One region of the Bradyrhizobium sp. 137 genome, then DNA from elsewhere that is predicted to be linked to it. Evidence: predicted binding sites of a transcription regulator. Region 1 holds the regulator's gene; each other region holds the start of a gene.

The links. The regulator HrcA, encoded in region 1, represses chaperone genes, less so after heat shock. The targets are predictions, from matches to a motif close to GTTAGCACTCNCNNNNNGNGAGTGCTAAC.
Region 2: the regulator HrcA is predicted to act here: its motif matches at 1,041-1,069, upstream of IVA78_RS04845 (co-chaperone GroES).
Region 3: the regulator HrcA is predicted to act here: its motif matches at 903-931, upstream of groES (co-chaperone GroES).

The regions. Positions count from the first base shown of each region.
Region 1 is NZ_JADPKU010000099.1:136,791-139,055, forward strand. It holds gene rph (ribonuclease PH) at 1-134, opposite strand, end outside; gene hrcA (heat-inducible transcriptional repressor HrcA) at 302-1,390, shown strand; gene grpE (nucleotide exchange factor GrpE) at 1,484-2,101, shown strand; gene pncA (bifunctional nicotinamidase/pyrazinamidase) at 2,161-2,265, opposite strand, start outside.
Region 2 is NZ_JADPKU010000026.1:90,583-92,847, forward strand. It holds gene groL (chaperonin GroEL) at 1-640, opposite strand, end outside; gene IVA78_RS04845 (co-chaperone GroES) at 683-997, opposite strand; gene IVA78_RS04850 (usg protein) at 1,377-1,664, shown strand; gene IVA78_RS04855 (cupin domain-containing protein) at 1,829-2,265, shown strand, end outside.
Region 3 is NZ_JADPKU010000015.1:115,460-117,724, reverse strand. It holds partial or broken gene groEL (chaperonin GroEL) at 1-459, opposite strand, end outside; gene groES (co-chaperone GroES) at 545-859, opposite strand; gene IVA78_RS03180 (hypothetical protein) at 1,519-1,761, opposite strand; gene IVA78_RS03175 (IS66 family transposase) at 1,764-2,265, opposite strand, start outside.

The DNA.
Region 1 (2,265 bases):
TCTTCCACCGTGGCGGTGACCAGCACATGAGTGTCGCCGAATTTCACCAGGCACGAGCCTTCCGCATATTTGACCACGCCGCGCTCCAGCGTCACGGGGCGCAATTCGTCGGGCGCACGGCGGCTTGGCCGCATGGGAAGTCCTCCAAAAACTCACGGGAAAGGCTGTTCGCGGTGCTTGTAGGTGGGGTGAGGGTGGGCGGCAAGGTTTTTTCACCCCTGATTTCGGGCCCGCAAACGCCACGCTTGTCAGAAGCGTTCGGGATGGACAAATTATGAGTATCTGAGAGGAGTTACCGTCCGTGGCCCATCACGATCCGATCCATCTGATCGCGCCGCGCGCAGGCCTTGCCCAGCTCAACGAGCGTTCCCGCGACATCTTTCGTCAAATTGTCGAAAGCTATCTCGCGACCGGTGAGCCGGTGGGCTCGCGCAATATCTCGCGCCTGATCGCGATGCCGCTGTCGCCGGCCTCGGTCCGCAACGTCATGGCCGACCTGGAACAGCTCGGCCTGATCTATGCGCCCCATACCTCCGCCGGCCGGCTGCCGACGGAACTCGGTCTGCGCTTCTTCGTAGACGCCCTGATGCAGGTCGGCGACCTCACCGAGGCCGAACGGCAATCCATCCAGAGTCAGCTTTCGTCGGTCGGCCAGGCACAATCGGTCGAAGCGGCGCTGGACCAGGCCTTGATGCGGCTGTCGGGCCTGACCCGTGCCGCCGCGGTCGTGCTGACGCCAAAATCCAACGCACGGCTCAAGCACATCGAGTTCGTCCGTCTGGAACCGGAGAAAGCGCTGGTGATCCTGGTCGGCGAGGATGGCCAGGTCGAAAACCGCGTGCTGACGCTGCCGCCCGGAGTTCCCTCTTCGGCGCTGACCGAAGCCGGCAATTTCCTCAATGCACGGATTCGTGGCCGCACGCTGGCCGAAGCGCGGCTCGAGCTTGAGACCGCACTCGGCAAGGCCCGGGCCGAGCTCGATCAGCTGACGCAAAAGGTGATCGCGGCCGGCATCGCGAGCTGGTCCGGAGGCGAGAACGAGGACCGCCAGCTCATCGTCCGAGGTCACGCCAATCTGCTGGAAGATCTGCACGCGCTGGAGGACCTCGAGCGGGTGCGCCTGTTGTTCGACGATCTCGAGACCAAGCGCGGCGTGATCGACCTGCTCGGCCGGGCCGAGACCGCGGAAGGCGTGCGAATTTTCATCGGGAGTGAGAACAAGCTGTTTTCGCTGTCGGGCTCCTCCACCATCATCTCGCCCTATCGGGATGCCGCCGGCCATATCGTCGGCGTTCTCGGCGTGATCGGCCCGACGCGGTTGAATTATGCCCGTGTGATCCCGACGGTGGACTACGCCGCCCGCATCGTCAGTCGGCTTTTGGGGGGCTGACCGGCGTTCCCGATCACGGGCGCTTGATTTTCGTACGCTTAGGCACGATATCCGGGCCAACAATCCCTGGAAACGAGTTCGAGATTAGAGCCGATGACCGATCAAGACCGGCAACCCGAAGACACGACCGCGCCGACCGGCGAGCCGGTGGTGTCGAAGCCTTACATCATGCCCGACGATCCCGAGCCGGGCTCGGTCGAGACGTTGCAGAAGGAAGCCGCCGAGGCGCGTGACCGCATGCTGCGGACGCTGGCCGAGATGGAGAATTTGCGCAAGCGCACCAGCAAGGAGGTCGCCGACGCCCGTCTCTACGGCATTACCGGCTTTGCCCGCGACGTGCTGGACATCGCCGACAACCTCCAGCGCGCGCTCGATGCCGTACCGGCCGAGGCGCGGGCCGCGGCCGATCCCGGCCTGATCTCGCTGATCGAAGGCGTCGAACTCACCGAGCGCTCGCTGCTCAACGCGCTGGAAAAGCACGGCGTGAAGAAGTTCGATCCGCAGGGCCAGAAGTTCGATCCTAATTTCCAGCAGGCGATGTTCGAAGTCCCCGATGCGTCGGTGCCGTCGGGCACCGTGGTGCAAGTCGTGCAGGCCGGCTACACCATCGGCGAACGCGTGCTGCGTCCCGCCCTGGTCGGTGTCGCCAAAGGCGGCACGAAGGCCGCGCCCGCGGCCAACACCAACGAGCCGAACAGCGCGGCAAACTGAGTTTGAGCCTCATTCCGGGTTCGGCTCTTCGGCCGCCCCGGAATGAACGCGCGAAATTCTTACGCGGTCACCGCGATATCCGCAGACTGAATCCGCTTGACGCCGGCCTTGGCCATATCGGCCCAGGCCTTTGCCAGCGAGCCCTGCGTGTCGATGCCGCGGCA
Region 2 (2,265 bases), on a different contig from region 1:
CAACGCGCATCTTGTCGGCGTTGGTGACAAAGTAGGGCGAGATGTAACCGCGGTCGAACTGCATGCCCTCGACGACGTCGAGCTCGGTCTCCAGCGACTTGGCTTCCTCGACGGTGATCACGCCCTCGTTGCCGACCTTCTTCATGGCGTCGGAGAGGAACTTGCCGATTTCGGCGTCGCCGTTGGCGGAAATGGTGCCGACCTGGGCGATTTCGTCGTTCGAGGTAACCTTCTTCGAGTTCTTCTCGAGGTCTGCCACCACGGCTTCGACCGCGAGGTCGATACCGCGCTTGAGATCCATCGGGTTCATGCCGGCGGCGACAGACTTGGCGCCTTCCTTCACGATCGCGGCCGCGAGCACGGTCGCGGTAGTGGTGCCGTCGCCGGCCGCGTCAGCGGACTTGGAGGCAACTTCGCGCACCATCTGGGCGCCCATGTTCTCGAACTTGTCCTCGAGCTCGATCTCCTTGGCGACGGTGACGCCGTCCTTGGTGATGCGGGGAGCGCCGAACGACTTGTCGAGCACGACGTTGCGGCCCTTGGGACCGAGCGTGACCTTCACCGCGTTGGCGAGGATGTCGACGCCGCGCAGCATCTTGTCGCGCGCCTCAACCGAGAATTTGACTTCTTTGGCTGCCATCTGGATTTTTCCTTGAAATTTAAAGGGAAGGGAGCGGGGCTCTTAAGCCGCCTTCTTCTTGGACTCGCTGACTTCGAGAACGCCCATAACGTCGCTCTCCTTCATGATCAGCAGATCCTGTCCGTCGATCTTGACCTCGGTGCCGGACCACTTGCCGAACAGCACGCGGTCGCCGACCTTGAGGTCGATCGGGATCAGCTTGCCGGACTCGTCGCGGCCACCGGGGCCGACGGCGATGACTTCGCCCTGGGAGGGCTTTTCCTTGGCAGTGTCGGGAATGATGATGCCGCCAGCGGTCTTCTCTTCTGCGTCGATGCGCTTGACCACGACGCGGTCGTGAAGCGGACGGAATTTCATGCAGTCCTCCTAAGCAATTGCAAGAGTTGAGGAATTCGAGGTTGTTAGCAGTCGTTGCCCGCGAGTGCTAGCACAGGCGAGGAAGAAATAGGACAGGAATTTTGCGGGGGCAAGGGCTTCTAGCAGAAAATTAGCACCCGGAAGCGCGGACTGCCAGAATCTCTTTCACATCGTTAACGGTGCGCCGGGCCGTATTAGCACGGAGCCGCATCTGCTGCTAACGCATTGAATTTCAACAGCTTGTTAAACTTTTGGGCTTGAGATGAATTGTCAGTTTGCGTCACATTTCTCACATGTGAGCGCATCAGTACCGGGTGGCTCGTAAGGCGCACACCGACCAGGCCGCCCCTTGAATGCGCTCCTGCAAAGGAGGTTTGGCATGGGACTGCAGAGTGGGGGCGTTTCCGAGGATTTCCGGAAGCAGATGCTGGGTTACGGGCTGACGACGGCGCAAATTCTCTATCGGATGCCGGATCATCCGTCGCTGCTCCAGACTTACGTCTGGCAGAATTACGACATGTTTCCGAAATTTCCGGCGCTGAAGGATTTCCTGGCGTTCTGGCAGGAAAGGCTCGACGGCCCCCTGCACTCGGTTACCGTGGCGCATTGCAAGCTGATCAAGCCGGCCGAACTCCGCGCTGTCGACGGCGTGTTCCGGCTGCATTGAGATCGAGCACCGGCTTCGTAGGCGAGCAAAGGCGCGCTCGCGCCGCGCCCACCGTCTCCGCGACTGCTTCTCGCAATGGTGGGCACGTTTCGCTTTGCCCCCGCTACATCATCTCGTTCTGTGCTAGTCTCGCCGCATAATAACAAGCAACGGGAGGCGGGCCGATGGTCAAAAAAGTAAGATCGCGCAGCGCAGCGCAAGCCGCGGTGAAGAAGCGGAGTGGAGCCAAGGCCGCAGCTCGATCCGCGGCGCGCAAGGCAGTGAAGGCGAAGGCGCGTATGCTCGCTCAGAGCAAACCCGCCCGGCCCAAGCAGCGCATCGCCATCAGCCATCACCGCGAAGAGGATTTCAAAGCCGACGGCCTGCGCGCCTATGCCAAATATCGCGACCTTGGCATCGCCGATGCGACCCATGGCCTGGCGCAAGCGCATGTCATCCGTCTGCAAGGCCCGTGTAATCCGGCCGAGGTCTCAAAGCTTCACTATCACGATGTCGAATTCCAGATGGTTTACGTGCTCAAGGGCTGGGTGAAGACTTATATGGACGGGCAGGGCGAGACCTTGATGAAAGAGGGCAGCGCCTGGACCCAGCCGCCGAAGAT
Region 3 (2,265 bases), on a different contig from region 1:
GTTGGCGGAAATGGTGCCGACCTGGGCGATTTCGTCGTTGGAGGTGACCTTCTTGGAGTTCTTGACGAGGTCGGCGACCACGGCTTCCACGGCCAGGTCGATACCACGCTTCAGGTCCATCGGGTTCATGCCGGCGGCAACCGACTTGGCGCCTTCACGAACGATCGCAGCGGCAAGCACCGTTGCGGTGGTGGTGCCGTCGCCGGCCGCATCGGCGGACTTGGAGGCGACTTCGCGCACCATCTGCGCACCCATGTTCTCGAACTTGTCGTCGAGCTCGATCTCCTTGGCGACGGTGACGCCGTCCTTGGTGATGCGGGGAGCGCCGAACGACTTGTCGAGCACGACGTTGCGTCCCTTGGGGCCGAGCGTGACCTTTACCGCGTTGTTGAGAATTTCGACGCCGCGCAACATGCGGTCGCGGGCGTCTACGCCGAACTTGACTTCTTTGGCTGACATGTGGGTTTTCCTGAATGTTTTACTTGGTCTCACCCTTGGCGACGCCCAGCAGGCGCTCCTCAGGATGAGCGGTGCGAGCGATGGTTTAGGCGGCCTTCTTCTTGGCGGACGCGTCCGTGAGAACGCCCAGGATGTCGCTCTCCTTCATGATCAACAGCTCCTGGCCGTCGATCTTGACCTCGGTGCCTGACCACTTGCCGAACAGGACGCGGTCGCCGACCAGGACGTCGATCGGGATCAGCTTGCCACTCTCGTCGCGGCCTCCGGGGCCGACGGCGATGACTTCACCTTGCGAAGGCTTTTCCTTGGCAGTGTCCGGAATGATGATGCCGCCAGCGGTCTTTTCTTCGGCGTCGATACGCTTGACCACGACCCGGTCGTGAAGCGGACGGAATTCCATGCAGATCTCCTAAACATTTACACCCGTTGAAGATTTCACGATTGCTAGCAATCGCTGCCTGCGAGTGCCAATGCAGGCGCAGCTGAAATAGGACCGATTTTTTGGGGAACAAGTGTTTGTAGCAGGAAAATCGGCTCGGCCCGCGGGATCTCTGTGGGGCTGCCCCAAATCACCTCTTCGAGTTTGCCGCCGAGCGTCGACCTTCTTCTGAGTGAGTCGTATGGCTCTGGCTCTCGACCTAATGTCATCTACAGTTCAATTCCTCTGCCCTAAATTCGAGATGGTAAAGGCCCGCCGATCTGGTGCCGGTTCAAATGCGAATCGTCGGCTGATTTCGTTCTAAGATTGCGATGCGTTTAGAACCTAACGCGGAGGTCGGGAATTGGAGGTATCGCTCCGCTTGATCGATGATCCGATACTCAGCAACTCGAGGCGAGGCAACGCTGGCTGCGAGAGCTAGCGCAGATCGTTCGGCACCTCGTCCAGTATCAGATCACCTTGCGCGCCGAAGTCGCTGCTGGGCGGATCGCCCGTGCTCCAGACAGCGTGCGCGCCGATGTCCCCGGTTTGCGCGAAAGGGCATGCCGGTATCGCGACAGGTCTATATGCGCAAACAGCTCGCCAAACGTATCCATCCGAGCTAGGCCGCGGACAGGGGCTCACCGATTCCAGCGCTTGAGGAGATCGGGGTCTTCCTTGTGCATCCTGATGAGCTCCGTCAGGTTTTCGATGCCGAAGTCGGTGAACGCCATGACCTGGTCGTCACCTATGCCGTAAACCCAGATGACGCCATCCTCTGTGTCCATTCCGTTGGCCACGTCCCAGAGCCAGTCCTCGTCTTCGCCGAGGTCTTTTGCGACGCGAGCGATGGTGAAGACGGCGTGAACCTTGTTGACGTGCATGGCTACGCCGCCTGGGTGGAGGACCTCGAGGCAGGAGGCACCCAGTTCCAGGGCAACAACTCGTGCAGGCGGTTCTGCGGCATGTCGGCGATGCGCGAGAAGACGTCGGCAAGCCAGGCTTTCGGGTCGATGTCGTTGAGACGCGCCGTCATGATAAGCGTCGCCATCACGGCAGCCCGCTCCGCGCCGCGATCGGAGCCGGCGAACAACCATGCCTTTCTTCCCAGCGCAAAACCGCGCAGCGCTCGCTCGGCCGCATTGTTGGTCAGGCAGATCCTTCCGTCATGGACAAAGCGAGCAAAGCCATCCCATCGGTTGAGCAGATAATTGATCGGCTTGATCACGTTGGATGAACGCGAGAGCCGGGCGGATTCCGCCCGGAGCCAAGCCTCAAAATCGCTCAGCAGCGGCGCGCTTCTGTCTTGGCGGACCCGCAGCCGCTCCTCAGCATTCAACCCATGGATCTCGCGCTCGATCTCGAACAGCTGGTCAATTCGACGAACC